Regions from separate parts of the Shinella agrisoli genome, predicted to be linked through region 2. Evidence: riboswitches for the same ligand, from Rfam matches in the RefSeq annotation. Region 2 holds a riboswitch; each other region holds the start of a gene.

Region 1 (7,140 bases), on a different contig from region 2:
GCGCGCCCGCATGGTCGAGCAGCTGGAGCAGGCGCACGCGCGCGGCGAGAAGGACAAGCAGCTCGACGACGAGTTCCTGGACGCCATCGACCAGGGCATGCCGCCCGCCGGCGGCCTCGGCATCGGCGTCGACCGCCTGATCATGCTGCTCACCAACGCCCCCTCGATCCGCGACGTCATCCTCTTCCCGGCGCGGCGGGCGAAAGCGGACTGACCGGTGGGGAGGCCGGCGCCGACGGACACATTGAAGCCCCCGTCACCGGCCGGTGCGGGGGCTTTTTGTTGCGAGGTTAAAGCGAGGCGATCGAACCGCCTGCCTTACGCCTCGATCGATACGTCCCCGATCGGCCGCGAGCAGCAGGCGAGGATGTAGCCTTCCTCGATCTCGTCGTCGAGGATGCCGCCGTTGTGGTGCATCTCGACCTCGCCCGAGACCTTCATCACCCGGCAGGTGCCGCACAGGCCGCCTTCGCAGGCGGCCCCGATGCGCACGCCCGCGGCGCGCGCCGTCTGCAGGATCGTCTGTCCGGGCGGGCATTTCGCATCCTTGCCGGCCATGGTGAAGGTGACGGTGGCGACGGCGTCGGCATCCGCCTCGCCGGGGCCGGCACGGACGGCGATCTCCTCCGGCGCGGGCGCCGCCGCCGGCTGGAAGCTTTCCTCGTGGTAGCGGTCCATGGCGAAGCCGCAGACCTTCAGCATGTCCTTCACGCCGCGCATGAAGGGCTCCGGGCCGCAGCAGAAGACGGTGCGGTCGCGGAAATCCGGCGCGAGCAGCGTGAGCCGGGCGGCGTCGATGCGGCCGCGAAGGCCATGCCAGCCGTCGCGCGGATTGTGGCTTTCCACGACGAAACCGAGCGAAAGGTTCGGCATCTGCGCGGCGAGACATTCGAGCTCCGCCTTGAACAGGAGGTCCTCCGGCTTGCGGGCGCAGGAGACGAAGGCGACATCCGACTGCGGGGCGCAATCGGCCATCCAGCGCGTCATCGACACCATCGGCGTGATGCCGGAGCCGGCCGAGATGAACAGGTACTTCTCCCCCGGATAGCGCACGAAGGAGAAGTCGCCGAGCGGGCCGAACGCCTTGAGCTTCATGCCGGGGCGCAGGTTGTCGAACATCCAGCGCGTGCCGATCGAATTCTTCTGCGCCTTCACCGTCACGGCGACGGAGAAGGGCCGGGACGGCGTCGAGGACAGCGTGTAGGTGCGGAATACCGGCTCGTCCTCGCGAACCGGCAGTTCCAGCGTGACGTACTGGCCCGGCAGGTACCGGAACCAGTTGTCGCCGTCCGAGCGGAAGGCGAACGTCATCACGTCCGCCGTTTCCACCGTGGCGGCGACGCATTCCAGGAGATGCTGGCGGTCGTTCCACGGCTGGAGCTCGTCGAAGTGGCGGAAGTGGCTGGCGGCCGTCATGTCAGGCGACTCGCGAGAGCGGCTGCTTGGCGCCGTCGAGCCGCTCGACCATGAAGTTGGCGTACCATTCGACGAACTGCATGACGCCGCCCTCGTCCTCGACCGAATACGGACCGGGCTGGTAGGCGGGCGAGCGGATGCCGAAGGCGTTTTCCTCGACGATCCGGCGGTCCTGGTCGTTGGTCTCGGTCCAGACGTGGGTGAGCTCGTCGAGGCGGTAGTCGACGCCCTCCACCGCATCCTTGTTGACGAGCCACTTGGTGGTGACCTGCGTGAGCTCCGGGCCGAGCGGCAGCACGCGGAAGGTGATGGCGTGGTCGGCGAGCACGTGATTCCACGTCGTCGGATAATGGAAGAGCAGCAGGGTGCCGATATGGCTTTCCAGGATGTCGCTGGAAAGCGGGCGGGCGACGGCGCGCGCGCCCGACATCGTATAGCTCTCCGCGTCCTGGATGAGCGGCATGCGCGCCGCGCGGAACTGGCCGATCGGCGAGATCCTGAACTCGCTCGGCAGGCCCGCGGCCTCGCATTTTTCCCAGTGCGCGGCGATCACCGGGTCGTTCTTTGCGCCCTGCACGCCGGTCGCGGTGGGCGCTTCGGGATAGGTGCGGCAGAGCTCCGGGTGGTTTGCCGCGCAGTGGTAGCATTCGCGGTTGTTTTCCCAGACGAGCTTCCAGTTGCCCTTCTCGACGATCGTGCTTTCGAAGGCGACCTTCGTCTCGCCGAGGCGGTGGCGGGCGAGATAGGGCTCGACGGTGGCGCGGAAGGCGGAGAAGTCCGGCGCCTCGTCTGCAAGGCAGATGAAGATGTAGCCGCCGACGGTCTCGCAATGGATCTTCTTCAGGCCATGCTGGCTCTTGTCGAAGTCTTCCGCCATGTGGCGGGCGAAAAGCAGGGATCCGTCGAGCTCGTAGGTCCACTGGTGGTAGGGACAGACGAGCTTGGCCGAGGTGCCCTTGTGCTGCGTGCAGACGCGCGAGCCGCGGTGGCGGCAGGAATTGTGCAGGGCGCGGATGGTGCCCGCGCGGTCGCGGGTGACGACGACGGGATAATCGCCGACCTGCACGGTGAAATAGTTGCCGGCCTTCGGGATCTCGCAGTCATGGCCGATGAACAGCCAGTCGCGGTACCAGATCGTCTCGAGGTCGAGCCTGTAATAGTCGGGGTCGATGTAGAAGGCCTGCTCGAGGCTGTAGCCGTCGCGCCGGTTCTTGAGCTTGCGGAGCACGTCGCTGCGAATGTCCATGCCGGATCCTCGGTATCCAAGTTGGGGATGAGGCGCACGGAAGGAGACGGCCTCCGGGCGGGCGAGCCGCACGGACTGCACGTTTCCCGGCCGCCCGCCGCAGCCAGTCACGATCGTTCCTCCAGGCTGGTTTCCGGGCTGAGGAGCGTCCTTGCGGGTCATGACCTTGTCCAAAAAGCCGGACGACTTTTCGGGGCCGTGCCTTGCGGGACCGGATGCAGCGCCTTCCCAGACCTCCCGTCCAGTGGCTTCCTGCTGCACCTTGCTCCAACACCGTTGCGGGGGCAGCGCCGGATTTCAACCGGCTTCCCAATTCTCCGCCCCTCCTCTGGGGCGGCACCTCGAGTGTGTCCATCTAAGCGCAAGAATGTGCGGCCGGCATGTCGGAAAACGACATGACTTCATGATTTGACGACAGTCGATCAGGAAGGGGCCTATGCCGGGCCTCAGCAATTTCATCATACATCTCAATGCGATGTGCTCGACTTTATAGCGGGCCGCCTACCTTTTCGGCAGGCGGATCCCAACGATTGCCCTCTTGTCATATTGCGACCACAAAACACGCCCTCGGGAATAGGGAGCGCAACGGAAAGGAATGCTTAACGACGTTTCCATAAGCTTTTTTCGATCCGGGCGCGAGGATGGAGTGCCAAGGCGTGCAGCAGACGAAATTCCGATACTACGACGCCGTCGCCTACAAGCGCGCGAACCCGCCCAAATCCGCCGTCCACACCGAGTTCCTGCGCACCGGGCGGATCGACCGCAGCCTCACCTGGAGCCCGAGCGAAAAGCGCTACCTCAGCGACCAGGAGGTCGCCGAGCGCACGGGCCGCAAGCTCGAGCGGGCGGGCAGCGTCACCCATGAGCGCATCAACGGCTTCCACCATTCCATCCGGTTTCCGAAGCTGATCTTCCATCGCACGCTCGCGCGCACGCCGCATCTCGGCTACTGCCACATCACGGTGGCCAATTCCCGCTTTGCCGAATTCGAGAACGTGCAATGGGCCTTCTACATGGCCAACTTCCTCGCCGAGATCGGCGACGAGGAGCAGTTCTTCGCCGGCATCTCGCAGAGGCCCGGGCGCATGTATTTCGCCGTCGCCATCGCGCCGACGCAGGAAGAGGGGCGGCTGCAGATCGACCGCAAGGTGCGCGGCAACGGCGTGATCTTCCGCACGGACGACCCGAAGCTCGCCATGAAGAACGTGCTGATGCTCGGCACGCGCAACGAGGCCCTGCGCCAGGCCATCCGCGCGCTCTGACGCGCCCATGGGCGCGGGATTTTCATCCTCCCGCAACAGGCCGCTCTTTCGGCGGGTCTGATCCGCTCGCTCGCATCCAGGCAAAGCGGCGCGCGCTCTTGGCATCTGCCGTCAAAGCCCTGTAAAGGAGGCGCCGGACAACGGAAGAAGCGGCATGGCGCAGATCGTGGACACACGGACGGATGGGCAGGCGGCGCTGGCGCGCGCCTGCGAGGCCCTCGGCCGCGGCGTGCCGGTCGCCATCCCGACCGAGACGGTCTACGGCCTTGCCGCCGATGCCACCAATCCGCTGGCGATCACCCGCATCTACGAAATGAAGGGCCGTCCGCGCTTCAATCCGCTGATCTGCCACATGGCCGACCTTGCCATGGCGGAACGGCACGCGGTCTTCGATCCCTTGTCGCGACGGATCGCCGAGGCCTTCTGGCCCGGCCCGCTGACGCTCGTGCTGCCGGTCCGCCCGGAAAGCCCCATCCATCCGCTGGCGCGCGCCGGGCTCGACACGGTCGGCATCCGCGTGCCGACCGGCTTCGCCAGCCGCCTGCTTTGCGCCTTCGGCCGCCCGCTCGCGGCCCCGAGCGCCAACACGTCCGGCCGCATCAGCCCGACCACCGCCCGGCACGTCGCCGAGGATTTCGGCGACAGGCTGGAACTGGTGCTCGACGCAGGCCCGGCGACCGTGGGGCTCGAATCGACCATCCTCAAGGTCGAGGACGGGATGATCCGGCTGCTCAGGCCCGGCGGGCTCGACGCCGCCGAGGTCGAGCGCGTCACCGGCCGCCCGGTCACGCGCAGCGGCAAGGCGGGCGCGGCGATCGAGGCGCCCGGCATGCTCGCCTCGCACTATGCGCCCGATGCGCCGGTCCGGCTCGACGCCAGGAGCGTGCGGCCGGGCGAGGTGCTGATCCGCTTCGGCGGCAAGGCGCTGCCCGGCGAGGCGGAGGCGGCGCTCGTGCTGGACCTCAGCCCCTCCGGCGATCTTGCCGAGGCGGCCGCAAATCTCTTCGGCTACATGAAACGGGCGGATGCGGCGGGCGCCCGGTCCATCGCCTTCTCGCCCATCCCCTCGACCGGCCTCGGCGAGGCGATCAACGACCGGCTGCAGCGCGCCGCCGCCCCCCGCAGCTAGGAGAAATGCAGATGGTCCAGGCGACGCTTCCCCCCGATCTCATCGCCCGTTTCGCGGCGATCACCGGCCCCGCCCATGCCCTCATCGAGCAAAGCGACATCGCCCCCTACCTCGTCGAGAGCCGCGGGCTCTATCACGGCACCTCGCCGCTGGTGCTGCGGCCGGAATCGGTGGAGGACGTGTCCAAAATCCTGGCCCTCGCTACCGAGACGCGCACGGCCATCGTGCCGCAGGGCGGCAATACCGGCCATGTCGGCGGGGCCGCGCCGCGCGAGGGGGCGGCGGATGTCGTGCTGTCGCTCTCCCGCCTCAACCGCATCCGCGACGTCGATCCGGTCGGCAACGTCCTCGTCGCCGACGGCGGCTGCGTGCTGGCGCAGGTCCAGAAGGCGGCCGAGGATGCCGGCCGGCTCTTCCCCCTGTCGCTCGGCTCAGAAGGCTCCTGCCAGATCGGCGGCAACCTTTCCACCAATGCCGGCGGCACCGCCGTGCTCGCCTACGGCAACATGCGCCAGCTCTGCCTCGGCCTCGAGGTCGTCCTGCCGACCGGCGAGGTCTGGAACGGCCTGCGCCGGCTCAAGAAGGACAATACGGGTTACGACCTGCGCGACCTCTTCATCGGCGCGGAGGGCACGCTCGGCGTCATCACCGGCGCGGTGCTGAAGCTCTTCCCCCGCCCCCTCGGCCACGAGGTCGCCTTTGCCGGCCTCGCATCCGTGACGGACGCCCTCGCCCTCTTCGAACGCGCCTCGGCCCGCTGCGGCACCGCGCTGACCGGCTTCGAGCTGATGCCGCGCCTCGGCGTCGAGTTCACCCAGCGCCACATTCCGGGCGTGCGCGATCCCCTGCCCTCCCGGCACGACTGGTACGTGCTGGCCGACATCTCGACCTCGGACGCGGCCGAGACGGCAAGGCGCATGATGGAGGCGCTGCTTGCCGAGGGCATCGAGGCGGGGCTCGTCGAAAACGCGGTGATCGCGGCCAGCGAAGAGCAGCGCAGGGCGCTCTGGCACATGCGCGAAAGCATGTCGCCGGCGCAGAAGCCGGAGGGCGGCTCGATCAAGCACGACGTCTCCGTGCCGGTCTCGGCGATCGCGGATTTCATGGCGGAGGCGGACGCGGCGGTGACGGCCGCGATCCCCGGTGCGCGCATCTGCTCCTTCGGCCACATGGGCGACGGCAACATCCACTACAACATCTCGCAGCCCGTGGGCGCGGACACGAAGGCCTTCCTTGGCCGCTGGCGGGAGATCAACCGCCTCGTGCACGGCATCGTGCTGAAATACGGCGGCTCGATTTCCGCCGAGCACGGCATCGGCCAGCTGAAGCGCGATGAGCTTGCCGCCGTGCGCGAGCCGATCGAGATGGACCTGATGCGGCGGGTCAAACGGGCCTTCGACCCGGCCGGCATCATGAACCCCGGCAAGGTGGTCAGCGCCTGAGGCTATCGCCCGCCCGTGCGCAACTGCGCCAGCGACATCATGACGTCGGCGCTGATGCCGGACGAGCCGGAACCGCTGAGCACCGACAGGGCCGGATCGGCCGTCGCCTGGTTGTCGAGGTCGTAGAGGACGGAGAACTTCACGATCATCTTGGAGACCTTTTCCGGATCCTGCAGGTCCTCCAGTTCCAGATAGCGTTCGATCATGTCGGCCTGGGCGTCGATGTCGGCGCTGCCGATCTCGTCCGGCAGCTGGTAGAGCACCTTGAAGACCTCGAAGAGCGCATCGTCGGCCAGGATGTCGTAGGGGCTCGAGATCGTCTCCGCCTTGCGCTCGAAATAGAGCGCGAGGCGCACGCCGGCATTGTCGGTGCCCGCCTCCTCTTCCAGCTTCTGGCGCACATGGCTGTCGAGGGTCTCGTAGATGCCGCGCCGGGACTGGATCTGCGCGTCGTCCGGCCGCTCGACCAGGCCTTCGGCGTTGAAGTTGAAAGCGGCGACGATCTTGCGATAGGCGCGGTCGGCCTGCTGGTTCACGAAGCTCTGCGGATCGTCGAGGTCGGAGGTGAAGATCTTCGCCATGAACTCCGCATCGACGCTTTCCGGCTCGATGCCGTTCGCGGTGAGCACGAAGGCGACGAGGCGG
Region 2 (7,140 bases):
CCTACGCCGCCTGGGCGTCGGCCGATCCGGGCCTGCACTTCAACACGACGATGAACGACTGGCACACCTGCCCGGCCGCTGGCCCCATCCGCGCGTCGAACCCGTGCTCGGAATACATGTTCCTCGACGACACGGCCTGCAACCTCGCCTCGCTGAACCTCCTCCAGTTCAAGGACGCGGCGACGAAGAAGATCAACATCGCCGACTACGAGCATGCCGTGCGTCTGTGGACCATCGTGCTCGAAATCTCCGTGATGATGGCGCAGTTCCCGTCGCGCCAGATCGCCGAGCTCTCCTACGAGTACCGCACGCTCGGCCTCGGCTACGCCAATATCGGCGGCCTCCTGATGTCCTCCGGCATCCCGTACGATTCGGCCGAAGGCCGCGCCATCGCGGGCGCGCTGACCGCCATCATGACCGGTATCGCCTACGCGACCTCGGCCGAGATGGCCGGCGAGCTCGGCCCCTTCCCGGGCTTTGCGCCGAACCGCGAGAACATGCTGCGCGTCATGCGCAACCACCGCCGCGCGGCTCACGGTGAGACCGCCGGCTATGAGGCGCTCTCGGTCAACCCGGTCGCGCTCGTCCATGCCGACTGCACCGACCCGGCGCTCGTCGCCCACGCGACTGCCGCCTGGGACAAGGCCGTGGCGCTCGGCGAGAAGCACGGCTACCGCAACGCCCAGACGACCGTCATCGCGCCGACCGGCACGATCGGCCTCGTCATGGACTGCGACACGACCGGCATCGAGCCCGACTTCGCCCTCGTCAAGTTCAAGAAGCTCGCCGGCGGCGGCTACTTCAAGATCATCAACCGCGCCGTCCCGGAAGCGCTGCGCACGCTCGGCTATTCGGAAAGCCAGATCGCCGAGATCGAGGCCTATGCGGTCGGCCACGGCAACATGAACCAGGCCCCGGCCATCAACCCCTCGACGCTGAAGGCCAAGGGCTTCACCGACGAGAAGATCGAGGCCGTCAATGCCGGCCTGAAATCCGCCTTCGACATCAAGTTCGCCTTCAACCAGTGGACACTCGGCGCCGACTTCCTGAAGGAGACGCTGAAGGTCTCGGACGAGCAGCTGTCCGACATGTCCTTCAACCTCCTGGAGCATATCGGCTTTACGAAGAAGGACATCGAGGCCGCCAACATCCATGTCTGCGGCGCGATGACGCTGGAAGGCGCGCCCTTCCTCAAGGCCGAGCACCTGCCCGTCTTCGACTGCGCCAACCCGTGCGGCAAGATCGGCAAGCGCTACCTCTCGGTCGAAAGCCACATCCGCATGATGGCGGCCGCCCAGCCGTTCATCTCGGGCGCCATCTCCAAGACGATCAACATGCCGAACGAGGCGACCGTCGAGGACTGCAAGAACGCCTACATGCTCTCCTGGAAGCTCGCGCTGAAGGCCAACGCCCTCTACCGCGACGGCTCCAAGCTCTCCCAGCCGCTCAACGCCTCGCTGATCGAGGACGCGGACGACGAGGACGATGCCGTCGAGGCGCTGGCAGCGGCCCCGGCCGCCGCCCAGGCCGTGCAGGTCACGGAAAAGATCGTGGAGAGGATCGTCGAGCGGCTGGTGCGCGAGCGTGAGAAGCTGCCGAACCGCCGCCAGGGCTACACCCAGAAGGCCGTCATCGGCGGGCACAAGGTGTACCTGCGCACCGGCGAGTTCGGCGACGGCCGCCTCGGCGAGATCTTCATCGACATGCACAAGGAAGGCGCCGCCTTCCGCGCGATGATGAACAACTTCGCCATCGCCATCTCGCTCGGCCTCCAGTACGGCGTGCCGCTGGAAGAATATGTGGAGGCCTTCACCTTCACCAAGTTCGAGCCGGCCGGCATCGTCGTCGGCAACGACGCGATCAAGAACGCGACGTCGATCCTCGACTACGTCTTCCGCGAGCTCGCCGTCTCCTATCTCGGCCGCCACGACCTTGCCCATGTCGATACGTCCGACTTCGGCAACACGGCGCTCGGCAAGGGCATCCAGGAAGGCAAGACGAACCTGATCTCGACCGGCTGGACGCGCGGCCACAAGCCGACGCTCATCCAGGGCGGGCAGAACGAGCGTCCGCTCGCCGAGCCGAAGGGCGCCGCCACCGCCGCGCCCGCCAAGGCCTCGTCCGGCGGCAACGTCACCGCCTTTGCCGGCAGCGCCGCCCGCAAGCTGGAGCCGGCGACCGCCGTCGCCACCTCCGAAATCGTCGCTTTCAAGCGCGACTACGAGGAGCGCGCCGCCGAACTTGCCGAGGAAATCGCGGAGGAGATCGGCGAGGAAGTAGCGGAAGGCGTGACCGCGCTCTTCTCCGACAAGGCCGCCGCCGAAGCCGCCAGCGCCAAGGCCGACGCCAAGAAGGTGGAGAACGAACGCCGCATGCGCTCGATCGCCCAGGGCTACACGGGCAACATGTGCTCCGAGTGCCAGAACTTCACCATGGTGCGCAACGGCACCTGCGAGAAGTGCGACACCTGCGGCGCCACAAGCGGCTGCAGCTGACGGAAACCGTCCGGTTCCTCAACGGGTCCCGCACGCATGTCGCGGGACCCGTTGGGGTTCGCAGCCGTCCTTCCTGTTCGTTTCCTGCGTGGAGCACAGATCAATGGCGAGCGCCGGAGGAGAAGGGACGGGACCGTCCCAGGGCAGAGCCACACGCCTCACAATCCTGTGCCGCGGCGCGACCGTATCCAGCCGGCAGCCGCGTTTTTTCTCCGACGAGCGCCTGCTTGCGAAGGAAACCGAGCGGGCGCGGAAGCTCGCGCAGCACCTTCGCGCGTTCGACGAGGTTTTGCATGCGCCCGAAAAGAGCGCGGCCGAAACGGCCGCGCTCTTTTCGTCGAGGCCGATCCCCTGCCCTCCGTTGAGGGATGTCGATTACGGGCAATGGAACGAGCGGGCGATCGCCGATGTCGCCGCCGGATCTCCCCAGGCGTTCGAGCGCTGGATGTCCGATCCGGCCGCGGCGCCGCATGGGGGCGAATCCTTCGACGCGGCATGCGAGCGGGCGGCTTCCTGGCTCACGACGCTCCATGCGAAAGGCGGGAGCACGCTGGCCGTCACGCACGGCATCATCCTGAAGCTTCTTCTCGCACACGTCCTCGGGGCGCCGCTCGCCTCGCTCTGGCGTATCGATGTCGAGCCGCTCGGAATGCTGCTGCTGACCAGCGACGGCAGGCGCTGGGCCCTGCGCGGCTTCGGATCGGACCTGCCGGCCGTTTCCGGTCTCTAGCGGCGATCAGCCGGCCGCGGCAAGCGGCGGGGAAGAATGCACGTCATTCGCCCCGGGGCCGGTGCGAGCGGGCGCCTCCTCATCCGTCGCGGCCATATCCGCCGCCCCGTCGAGGACATTGCGCCATCTCGACACCAGCTCGAGATAGGAACCGCCCCCGAACCGCTCGGCGAGCCTGTATTGCTGGCGCAGCGTGATGCGCACCGTGGCGCGGCTGAAGCGGTCGGACTGAAGCGGGAACTGCCCGGGCTCCGCCCTCCTGGCAAGCCCGTCCAGCACCGCCTTGCGCAGGATCGGCAGGTCCGGGCGGGCAAACCGCTCGAACAGCGCCTGGAACCGGGCGTGATCGTCTATGTCGAACGCCCTGTCCCGGCCCAGGCCGTCCGTGACGGGATTGGCGGGATGAAGATAGCCGAGCGGCAGGTGATATTTCGGGATCGGCGTATCGGCCGAATGCGTGCGGCGCGACTTGAGCAGATGGGGCAGCAGGTGCGTATGCGGTCCAGGCGGCGAAGCTCCGCCGGTATCCGGCCCGCCGATCTTCTGGAAGACCTCGATGCGGCCGATCCGCGTCAGCGCGACCCGGTGGGGATGCGCCTTCAGCACGGCGGCGCTCGAAGGATTGCCGGGCTCGAACAGGCTGCGCCCGGCATTGGCGCGCAGCAGCGAAAGCAGGTCCGGATCCGCGGTGCGGATGCAGAAGTCGCATTGCGGGAGGCCGAGGCCGAGATCGAAGAGGATCGCCGCCCTGTCCGCGGAACGCACCGCCTCCTCGTCCCGCCCGAGCTCGGTCAGGACCTTCCGGCCGTTCATCGCCGAATCCTTCTGCGGCAGGCAGAGCGCCACGCCATGGCTCCATCGGTGCGGGTCCGCGCCGAGCGTCTCGTAGGCGACCGGGACGATCTGCCCGACGGCTTCGGCGTTCAGCCGGATGGCGCCCCGGGAGGTCGCCCGCACGAACATCGTCGGTGCGTCGGCTTCCAGATATTCGCCCCTGTCCTGGTGGAACTCGGCAACGGCGCCGAAGCAGCCCATGCTCCAGCCCGCCCTCTCGTCTACGAGGTGGTCGATCAAGACGTCCCGGAAATCAGTCATGTTCGTTCGTCCTTCATGCATGAACCGCTGCACGGCAGGCCCCTCGCCTCCCCGGACGCCGGCGCGCATTCCATCGGGTGCGGATGCGCCGGCCGTTCGAAAATCCGGCCGGCGCGTCCCGTCGTCGTCAGGCGGCCTTCAAGAGGTCCCCGTGCGGGTCGAGCACGAACTTGGTCGCCGCGCCCTGGTCGAAGCTCTCGTAGCCCTGAACGGCATCGTCGAGCGGGATGATCTTCGCATTGACGATGTCGGCGATCGGCAGGCGGTCGTGCAGGATGGCCTGCATGAGCTGCCGGTTGTACTTCAAAACCGGCGTCTGGCCGGTGTGGAAGGACTGCGCCTTCGCCCAACCGAGGCCGAAGCGCAGCGACAGGCTGCCGTGCTTGGCCGCGTCGTCGACGGCGCCCGGATCCTCGGTGACGTAGAGGCCGGGAATGCCGATCGCGCCGGCGGGGCGGGTGATCTCCATCATCTGGTTGAGCACGATGGCCGGCTGCTCCCCGCCGGCATGGCCGCGGGCCTCGAAACCGACGGCGTCGATGGCGCTGTCCACCTCGTTCGTGCCGACGACCTCGGCGATCATGTCGCCGAGCCGGTCGCTCCTGGACAGGTCGATGGGCTCGAAGCCGACCCTGGCGGCATGGGCAAGGCGGTCCTTGTTGAAATCGCCGATCATCACGACCGCCGCGCCGAGAATGCGCGCCGAGGCGGCCGCCGCAAGGCCGACCGGGCCGGCACCGGCCACATAGACCGTCGAGCCGACGCCGACGCCCGCGCGAACCGCGCCGTGGAAGCCCGTCGGCAGGATGTCGGACAGCATGGTGAGGTCGCGGATCCTGGCCATCGCCTTGTCGCGGTCGGGGAATTTCAGGAGGTTGAAATCGGCGTAGGGCACCGTGACGTAGCGCGCCTGCCCGCCGATCCAGCCGCCCATGTCGACATAGCCGTAGGCACCGCCGGCGCGCGAGGGATTCACGGTGAGGCAGACGCCGGTATCCTGCGACTTGCAGCAGCGGCAGCGCCCGCAGGCGACGTTGAACGGCACCGAGACGATGTCGCCGATCTCCAACATCTCCACATCGATGCCCTTCTCGATGATCTCGCCGGTGATCTCGTGCCCGAGAACGAGGCCCGGCATCGCGGTCGTGCGGCCGCGCACCATGTGCTGGTCGGAGCCGCAGATGTTCGTGGAAATCACCTTGAGGATCACCCCGTGCTCGATGCGGCGGCCATCGGGTGCCTCCAGCTTCGGGTCGTCGATGTCGCGGACCTCCACCTTGCCGGGCCGCATATAGACGACGCCTCTGTTCCTGCTCATATCCGTCTCCTCCTTGGTTGAAGCCTTCCGGCCCGCTCCTCCGCAGGCCGGATCATGTCAAAGCGCACGCGAAACCGCGGTGCGGCCGCACGGAACGTCTCTCGACGAAGGATGGAAACCGAGGAATGAACGGAGCAGCCCCGCGGGAACGCCGTCCGCCTCTCGATCGCCCACCGCAATCGGCCGAGTCTGTGTCTCAAGGCTGGTTTCCGGGCTTCGGAACCGTCCTTCCGGACGCTCTCGACACCTTCCCGGCCAATCGGCCAGTGGCATTCGTCGAGATCTTCGTTCCGCTACCGTTGCGGGGGCAGCACCGGCCTTCCACCGGTTTCCCAATTATCCAGCCCGACGATGTCGGGATGGCACCTTGAACACGTCCAGCAAATCATCCGGCGGACGAAATGACCTTCGGGAATGCGACATCGGCGGTGTCTGCAACGACACGGTGGCGTTGCCTCAGAAGTCCCAGTCCTCGTCCTGCGTCGCCACGGCCTTGCCGATGACGTAGGAGGAGCCGGAGCCGGAGAAGAAGTCGTGGTTCTCGTCGGCGTTCGGCGAGAGGGCGGAGAGGATGGCGGGGTTCACCTTGCAGGCCTCCGGCGGGAAGAGCGCTTCGTAGCCGAGGTTCATCAGCGCCTTGTTGGCATTGTAGTGCAGGAATTTCTTGACGTCCTCGGTGAGGCCGACGCCGTCATAGAGCTCTTCGGTGTACTTGGCCTCGTTGTCATAAAGCTCCAGCAGAAGATCGAACGCGAAATCCTTGATATCCTGCTGCTTTTCTGCGCTCAGACGTTCAATGCCGCGCTGGAACTTGTAGCCGATGTAGTAGCCGTGCACCGCCTCGTCGCGGATGATGAGGCGGATGAGGTCGGCGGTGTTGGTGAGCTTGGCGCGGCTCGACCAGTACATGGGCAGGTAGAAACCGGAATAGAACAGGAAGCTCTCGAGGAAGACGGAGGCGACCTTCTTCTTCAAGGCATCGCCCGAGGCATATTGCGCCATGATCAGCGCGGATTTCCTTTGCAGGAACTCGTTCTCCTCCGACCAGCGGTAGGCGTCGTCCACGTCCGGCGTCAGGCAGAGCGTCGAGAAGATGGACGAATAGGAGCGCGCGTGGACCGCCTCCATGAAGGAGATATTGGAGAGCACCGCCTCCTCGTGCGGCGTGGCGGAATCCGCCATCAGCGTCACCGCGCCGACGCCGTTCTGGATCGTGTCCAGCAGCGTGAGGCCGGTGAAGACGCGGATGGTGAGCTTCTGCTCCTCCGGCTTCAATGTCGCCCAGGACGGGATGTCGTTGGAAAGCGGCACCTTTTCCGGCAGCCAGAAATTGCCGGTGAGGCGGTTCCAGACCTCGAGATCCTTGTCGTCCTCGATGCGGTTCCAGTTGATGGCGCGGATGCGGCTTGCGGGCTTGGCGTGCATGTTCATTCGGGTGTCCTTGATTGCTAACCTGGCTGGCTGGCCCCTCATCCGGCTGCCGCCACCTTCTCCCCGCAAGC
Region 3 (7,140 bases), on a different contig from region 2:
TCGTCGAGCACGGTCGGCTTGCGGTTCGCGCCGGGGGCGGAGACGGCGAAACTCGTGGCGTTCAGCACGACCTCCGGCCGGGCCGCCGCGAAGGCGGCGCGAACCGTTTCGATGGACACCGGCTCCTTGAGGCTGGAGACGAACAGCGGCAGCGCGCGCACCCCCTCGGCGGCAAGCGCCTCGATCAGCATCTCGACGGGCCGCGTCTCGCCGCTCTGGACATAGGCGCGGTAGAAGCAGATGGCGGCGGTCGGGGGCGTGGTGCGCGCGATACCCGCTACCGCCAGCTTTTCCCACGTGGCGACGTCGACCACACCCCGTCCCGGCCACCAGATGCCGGCCTTTTCCAGCGGCATCGCCGGCTCCGGCTTCTCGCCGCCGAAGACCAGGGCGTCCGCATAGGCGAGGAACCGCTCCGCGTTCTCCGCACCGCCCTCGTTGAGGTAGGCCCAGAGACGTTGCCGGTCGTCCTCCCCTATGCGGTTGAAGGGGATGAGGCCCTCGTCCGGCCGGTCGTCGCCGGGGAGCGCCACGAGCCTGATGCCGTTCTCGACCGCCGTCGCCAGCAGGGCCTCCAGCACGTAGCGGAAATAGCTGGCGCCGCCGAGGGCGCGGATGACGATCAGCTTCGCATGGCGCGCCGTGCGCTCGATGTAGGTATCGACCGACATCGGATGGGACAGCGCCGCGAGGCTGGCGAGGCGCAGGCGCGTGCCGGTCTTGCGTGCGCGGTGGGCGGCGGCGATGGCGGCAAGTTCCGTATCGGCGGCGGAGAGGAAGAGGACGTCGCCCGGCGTCTGGCCGAGGTCGATCGCTTCCCTGCCGTCGGCGATGGTGCCCTTCTGGGCTAAGAGGAGGTGCATGCGGCGCCTCCCGTCTGTAAGCGTGCGGTGCCGGTGGATCCTCGGGTCGGGCCCGAGGATGACGGCGGGGAGGATAGGCTAAGGGACCTATCGACCGGTGCGGCATGCGGAACCGTCGCCGTTGCCAGCCGTCCCTTCCTTCTTTCGTCATCCTCGGGCCCGACCCGAGGATCCACCGGCACGGCAGGCCGGAAATGGCCGTGCCGCGCCCGAAAAGCCGGAGAGAGGGACCGCCGCACGCTCATGCCGCCGTCACACCGCGGCGGCGATGGCGTCGCGCACGGCCTTCTCGTCCATGTCGTGCAGGCCGATGACGACGAGACGGGTGCCGCGGGCCTCGCCCGGCGCCCAGGCGCGCTCGAAATAGTGGTCGATGCGGCTGCCGACGGCCTGGATGAGCAGGCGCAGCGGCTTGCCGGGCACATCGGCGAACCCCTTGAGGCGCAGCACGTCGTGCGCGGCGATCACGCCCTTGAGGCGCTCGATGAAGGCGGCCAGATCGGCGATGGCGGGAAGATCGACGACGAAGCTGTCGAACTCGTCGTGGTCGTGCTCCTCGCCGTTCTCGTGCTCCAGCTCGTGGTGCGACTTGCGGTTGGCGATGTCGTCCTCCGTGCCGACGCCGAGGCCGAGCAGGACGGCGGCGGCGACCTCGCCGTTCCGCGCCTCGATCATCGAGGGCTTGCGGGCGATGCGGGAGGCGACCTCCTCGCGCACGGTCCTCAGGCCCTCCGCGTCGATCAGGTCGGTCTTGTTGAGCACGATCAGGTCGGCGGCGGTAAGCTGGTCCTCGAAGAGCTCTTCCAGCGGGCTTTCGTGGTCGAGGTTCTCGTCCGTCACGCGCAGCGCATCCACCTTGTCGTGGTCGTCGGCGAAGCGGCCGGCGGCGACGGCCGCGCTGTCGACGACCGTCACCACGCCGTCGACCGTCACCTGCGTCTTGATCTCCGGCCAGTTGAAGGCGGCGACGAGCGGCTGGGGAAGCGCCAGGCCCGAGGTCTCGATGACGATGTGGTCGGGGCGGTTCTCGCGCTCCAGGAGCTTCGACATGGTGGGGATGAAATCGTCGGCGACAGTGCAGCAGATGCAGCCGTTGGTAAGCTCGATGATGTCATCCTCGGTGCAGGCTTCCGCGCCGCAGCCCTTCAGCACGTCGCCGTCGACGCCGAGGTCGCCGAACTCGTTGATGATGAGCGCGATGCGCTTTCCCCCGGCATTCTGCAGGAGGTTGCGGATCATCGTCGTCTTGCCCGCCCCGAGGAAGCCGGTGATGACGGTGGCGGGGATCTTCTGTTGCAGCATGGCTCAACCCTTCATTTTCAGCGGCAGTCCGGCCGCGACGAAATAGACTTCAGGCACGAGGGCGGCGACCTCCTGGTGCAGCCGCCCGGCATGGTCGCGGAACTCGCGCGCCATGCGGTTTTCCGGCACGATGCCGAGGCCGACCTCGTTCGACACGAAGACCAGCCGGCCGGGCGCCGTCCTGATGGCGGCGAGGAGGCCCCCGAATTCGGCGGCGACATCCCGCTCCTCCAGCATCAGGTTGGTGATCCAGAGCGTCAGGCAGTCGACGAGCACCGCCCGGTCCGCGCGCGCCACGTCGCTTATGCGCGCGGCGAGCGCAAGCGGCTCCTCATGCGTTTTCCACCCGTTCCCGCGGTCTTGCCGGTGCCGTGCGATGCGCTGGCGCATCTCGTCATCGAAGGCGCGGCCGGTGGCGATATAATGACGCGAAAGGCCGGTCTCGGCGACCAGCCTTTCGGCGAAAGCGGATTTTCCGGAACGCGCACCGCCCAGAACCAGGACGGCTCCGGGCGATGTCGTCGTCATGTCAGGCCGCCTTGGCGATCTTCTCGTTGGCAAAACCCAGCGAGAGGCCGAGCACGATCCAGAAGAACAGCGTCGTGGCGAGCGCGGCGACGGCGAACTCCGCGCCGAGGACGGCCGGCACGTTGCTGGAGATGTCGCCCGGCTGCGGCGCGCCATAGACCTGCGGCGCGGCGATGAGCACGATGCCGATGATCTTGGCGACGATACCCTGCTTCAGGAACAGGAGGTAGAGGCCGGCGGCCGAGAGGATGACGGTCGCGACCCACCAGACCTGGCGATCGCCGAGGTCCGCGGCCGGGAAGCCCGGAAGCTCCGGCGGCAGGCCGATGGCCGGCAGCATGTGCACGGCGAGCCAGCCGGCCGCTCCCCAGAGCGCGCCGTTCGCGACGGTGATCGGATAGCCGGAGACGAGGCTGAAGCCCGCGAGCAGGAGGCCGAAGCCGGCACCGGTCACGAGGTTTGCGAGCAGCGTGCCGGAGAAGCGGCTCATGCCGAACATGATGCCGCCCTCCTCGTGCTCCTCGCCGTCATGGGCGTGGGCGAGGGAAACGGGCGAGAGATGGGCGGCAACGTCCAGAAGCGCCGCGCCGAGCGAGGAATGGTCCTGCGTCTGGGCCGCGCCCTCGGTGGCGGGCGTGCCGCCTTCGCCTGCCGGCGCGGCCTCCTCGCCGCCCTCGAATTCCTCGGCATGAAGGATGAGCGGCACGACCCGCGCCTCCTGGGCGGCCGTCATGAGCACGCCGGAGAACAGCCCGGCCACCAGTGCGGCCAGGAGATAACGAACGATCATCTCAAGAACTCCTCAGTGGCAGGGAAAGCCGTAGGAGTGACGCGTGTCGTGCGCCGTGTCGTGCAGCACGGCCGAATTCGCAAGGCCCGCGCCGAAGACCAGAAAGGCGCCGATGACGAGCGCGACGATGCCGGCGATGAGGCGGTCGTTCGCGGAAAGGGAAATGGAAGACGTGGTGGAAACAGCCATGACAACCTCCGTGCAGGCGTTGGGGAAGCCCCTCCCCGGGTCGGGCGACATGCCCTCATTGGCTGGCAGGTTTCCTGGCTCGCGGCGTCCGGCGCAAAGCGCCTGCGGGTCCGCCCTCGCCTTCCCGGACCCGGCATCACAAAAGGCGGACGATTCGTAGAGATAGAGGCGTCCAACCCCGGTTTATCGTGATGCTGCCCAGTGGCTTTTCCGGCTGGTTTTCGAGGCGCGGTCCCCGGAGCGCCATTGCCCCGCTTGCGCGCCGCGTCCTCCCAGCGGACGGGCGTCCCTCGCCACTCTACAGTCGCGGGGTCGGCCGTGATTGCAGCGCCCTGGTTGGGTCCGCCGCGTCACATTCCCATTTACTCCCCGATCCGTTTCCGGACCCGGGAACCATCCAATAGTCCGGATGATTATGCTTCCGCCCCCGGGAAGTCAATCGACCGGCAGCGGCACGGCCTGTGCTGAAACCGCCGTCCGGCCGGCGCAGTCTCAGTAGCCGGGAATGATCACCATGCCCCCGCCGCCGTTGTAATAGCCGTCGTCGCGGTAGTACGGACCGTCGTAGTACCCGTCGACCGGGCCTTCCAGCACGTCGTAGTCCCGCTGGTAGCGGCGCTGGCGGTTCTGCCGGGCCTCGGCATATTGCGCGGCCTCGCGCAGCGCACGGAACTGCCGGCGCGAGAGGTAGCCGTCGGCGCGGTAGCCGGACGCACCCTGCCAGGCGGCGATCGCCGAGCGGGTGCGCGGGCCGAAGACGCCGTCGGCGCCGTAGGTGTTGAAGCCGAGCATGCTCAGCCAGCGCTGCGCCTGGACGCGGCTCGACCGGCCGAGATAGGCTTCCCGCGGATCGACCGCCGGCTCCTCCGCCGCCCGGCGTTCGGTCTCGACGGTCGCCGTCGCGGTCTCCTGCCGCGCGGTGCCTGCCAGCGCGGCAAGGCGCTCGCGGGCGTCCGCGACGAAGCGGCCCTTCGGATATTGCGCGATGTAGGCGCGGAACGCATTCTCCGTGCCTTCGAGCACGGCCTTCTGGAACGCCTCCTCCTCGCGCTTGGCCGCATCCGCCTTCCCGGCGGCAAGGTCGTCCTTCTCGCCCTCCTGCGCGTCGCGTCCGGCGGTGGCGGCTGCGCCGGTTTGGGCCCGTTTCTCGGCAGCGGCGGCTTCCGCGGCCCGTTTTTCCGCTTCCTTCGCAAGGCGCGCCGCTTCCGCAGCCTTGGCCTCGGCATCCGCTGCCGCCTTGGCGGCCTCGGCCTTCAGCCGCTCCACCTCGGCGGCCTTCTCTTCCGCAAGCTTGCGCGCAGCGGCGGCCTCCCGCTCGATCCGCGCCTTCTCGGCGGCGGCGGCCTTCTCGGCTTCGGCGCGCCTGGCTTCCGCTTCACGACGCGCGACGGCTTCCTGCTCGGCACGTGCCTTTTCCGCGGCAGCGGCTTCCTCGGCCTTCTTGCGGTCGGCTTCGGCCTTCACGCGCGCGGCCTCCTCCGCCCGCGCCCTTTCCGCCGCGGCCTGCGCCTCCGCCTTCAGGCGCTCGGCTTCGGCCGCCTGCTCCTCGGCAAGCCTGCGGGCGGTCGCTTCCTTCTCCTCGGCTTCCGCCTTCAGGCGGGCAGCCTCTTCGGCACGGGCCTTTTCCGCCGCGGCGGCTTCGGCCCGCGCCTTCTCGTCGGCCTCCGCCTTCAGGCGCGCAGCTTCCGCCTCGGCCTTCGCCTTTTCCGCTTCGGCGGCCTTGCGGGCGTCCTCTTCGGCTTTCCGGGCCTGCGCAGCCTTGCGAGCCTCTTCCTCGGCCCTGGCTTTTTCAGCCGCGGCGGCCTTTTCAGCCTCTTCCGCCTTCCGCGCCTCGGCGGCCTTCTTCGCCTCTTCCTCGGCCTTCGCCTTTTCGGCGGCCGCGGCTTCCTCCACCTTGGCGGCGTCGCCGGAGGCGGCCGTTGCCTGCGTCGTCTTGGCGGCCGCCTGCAATTCGGCGATGCGCAGGCGCGCCATGGAGGCGAAGGTGCCGTTCGGATATTGCTTCAGGTAGCCTTCGTACTGCGCGACGTCGCTGCCCGAGGAAACCTTCTGCCAGAGGGAGAATTCCTCTTCCCAGCGTTTTCCCGCGCTGGTGGCCTCCTTGGCCGTCTGGGCGAAGGCCGCGGCCGGAAGGCCGGCGAGCGACAGCCCGACCAGGCCGGCCAGAACGGATCGTGCGAGAGGTCCAGAACCCATGTATTTACCCTTTCGGATCGCGCGAAGGCGTCAACGCCCGGAAGCCGGACGGATTTCCGTCACTCCTCGCACCGAATTCTGGCGCAACTTTGGTGCGGCAGGCCGGTGGCGAAGGAACCCGATGGCTCTACGTTTCAGCGGGTCGGTTTAATCAGCGCCCCCTAAAAGGCCTTCGAGCCAGCGGCGGTCGAGAACCGCCTCCAGCTCCGCCGCGACACCGTCAAGCGCCTCGTCGACGCTCGCGCGATAATCGAACCCGCCGCCATCGATGCCGAAGTCGGCCAAAAGCCTCGCCCGGTAGGCGCCGCTCGCAAGAAAGCCGTGCAGGTAGGTGCCCATCACCCGGCCATCGGCCGAAAGGGCGCCGTCCGGACGCCCGTCGATGCTGACCGGGGGACGAAGGGCATCCGGCCCCGCGGTGCGGCCGAGATGGATTTCGTATCCTTCCAGCGGCACGTCGTATTGCAGGGAACGGGCCGTGCTGTTGCGCACGGTCTTTTCCGGGGCCATTTCCGTTTCGACCGCAAGGAGGCCGAGGCCCTCCACCTCCCGCTCGCTGCCCTCGATGCCGAGCGGATCCGTCACGCGGCGGCCGAGCATCTGGTATCCGCCGCAGATGCCGATGACGCGGCCGCCGCGCCGCATATGCATGGCGAGGTCCTCGTCCCAGCCGGCGGCGCGCAAATCGCGCAGATCGGCGATGGTGGACTTGGAACCCGGCAGGACGACAAGGCCGGCATCGGCCGGAATCCGCTCGCCCGGCCGCACGAAGACGAGGTCCACCTGCGGCTCCGCCTTCAGGGGATCGAGGTCGTCGAAATTGGCGATGCGCGGCAGGACGGGCACGGCCACCTTCAACGCCCCCCCGCCGCCCTTGGCGAGCCGTTCCAGCACGACCGAATCCTCCGCCGGCAGCCGCGCGGCCTGCCTCAGCCAAGGCACGACGCCGAAGCAGGGCCAGTCCGTGAAGCGGCCGATCTCGGCAATCCCGCCGTCGAACAGCGTGACGTCGCCGCGGAACTTGTTGATGAGGTAGCCGGTCACCATGCGCCGGTCCTCCTCGGGCAGGATGGCATGCGTGCCGACCAGCGAGGCGATGACGCCGCCGCGGTCGATGTCGCCGACGAGCACGACGGGCACGCCCGCCCGCGTCGCAAAGCCCATGTTGGCGATGTCCCCCGCCCTGAGGTTGGTTTCCGCCGGAGAGCCTGCACCCTCGACCACGACGAGATCGGCGCCGGCCGAGACCGTCTCGAAGCTCTCCAGCACGGC

What was found. Region 2 has a riboswitch for cobalamin ahead of fdhA (formaldehyde dehydrogenase, glutathione-independent). Riboswitches for the same ligand answer to the same signal wherever they lie in the genome.
Region 1: another riboswitch for cobalamin. It lies ahead of ACIIOY_RS05100 (aromatic ring-hydroxylating oxygenase subunit alpha); the one in region 2 lies ahead of fdhA (formaldehyde dehydrogenase, glutathione-independent).
Region 3: another riboswitch for cobalamin. It lies ahead of ACIIOY_RS21150 (CbtB domain-containing protein); the one in region 2 lies ahead of fdhA (formaldehyde dehydrogenase, glutathione-independent).

The regions. Positions count from the first base shown of each region.
Region 1 is NZ_JBJIEP010000004.1:213,267-220,406, forward strand. Features, by position in the region: gene lysS (lysine--tRNA ligase) at 1-214, shown strand, start outside; gene ACIIOY_RS05095 (FAD-binding oxidoreductase) at 319-1,416, opposite strand; gene ACIIOY_RS05100 (aromatic ring-hydroxylating oxygenase subunit alpha) at 1,418-2,662, opposite strand; cobalamin riboswitch at 2,770-3,021, opposite strand; gene ACIIOY_RS05105 (DUF6656 family protein) at 3,319-3,924, shown strand; gene ACIIOY_RS05110 (L-threonylcarbamoyladenylate synthase) at 4,079-5,053, shown strand; gene ACIIOY_RS05115 (FAD-binding oxidoreductase) at 5,065-6,495, shown strand; gene ACIIOY_RS05120 (DUF1217 domain-containing protein) at 6,498-7,140, opposite strand, start outside.
Region 2 is NZ_JBJIEP010000017.1:92,978-100,117, reverse strand. Features, by position in the region: gene ACIIOY_RS18335 (vitamin B12-dependent ribonucleotide reductase) at 1-2,495, shown strand, start outside; gene ACIIOY_RS18330 (histidine phosphatase family protein) at 2,599-3,225, shown strand; gene ACIIOY_RS18325 (DUF6925 family protein) at 3,232-4,320, opposite strand; gene fdhA (formaldehyde dehydrogenase, glutathione-independent) at 4,448-5,638, opposite strand; cobalamin riboswitch at 5,822-6,023, opposite strand; gene nrdF (class 1b ribonucleoside-diphosphate reductase subunit beta) at 6,095-7,069, opposite strand.
Region 3 is NZ_JBJIEP010000022.1:60,338-67,477, reverse strand. Features, by position in the region: gene cobN (cobaltochelatase subunit CobN) at 1-863, opposite strand, end outside; gene cobW (cobalamin biosynthesis protein CobW) at 1,116-2,165, opposite strand; gene cobU (bifunctional adenosylcobinamide kinase/adenosylcobinamide-phosphate guanylyltransferase) at 2,169-2,693, opposite strand; gene ACIIOY_RS21155 (CbtA family protein) at 2,695-3,483, opposite strand; gene ACIIOY_RS21150 (CbtB domain-containing protein) at 3,496-3,672, opposite strand; cobalamin riboswitch at 3,720-4,085, opposite strand; gene ACIIOY_RS21145 (peptidoglycan-binding domain-containing protein) at 4,165-5,868, opposite strand; gene ACIIOY_RS21140 (cobyric acid synthase) at 6,016-7,140, opposite strand, start outside.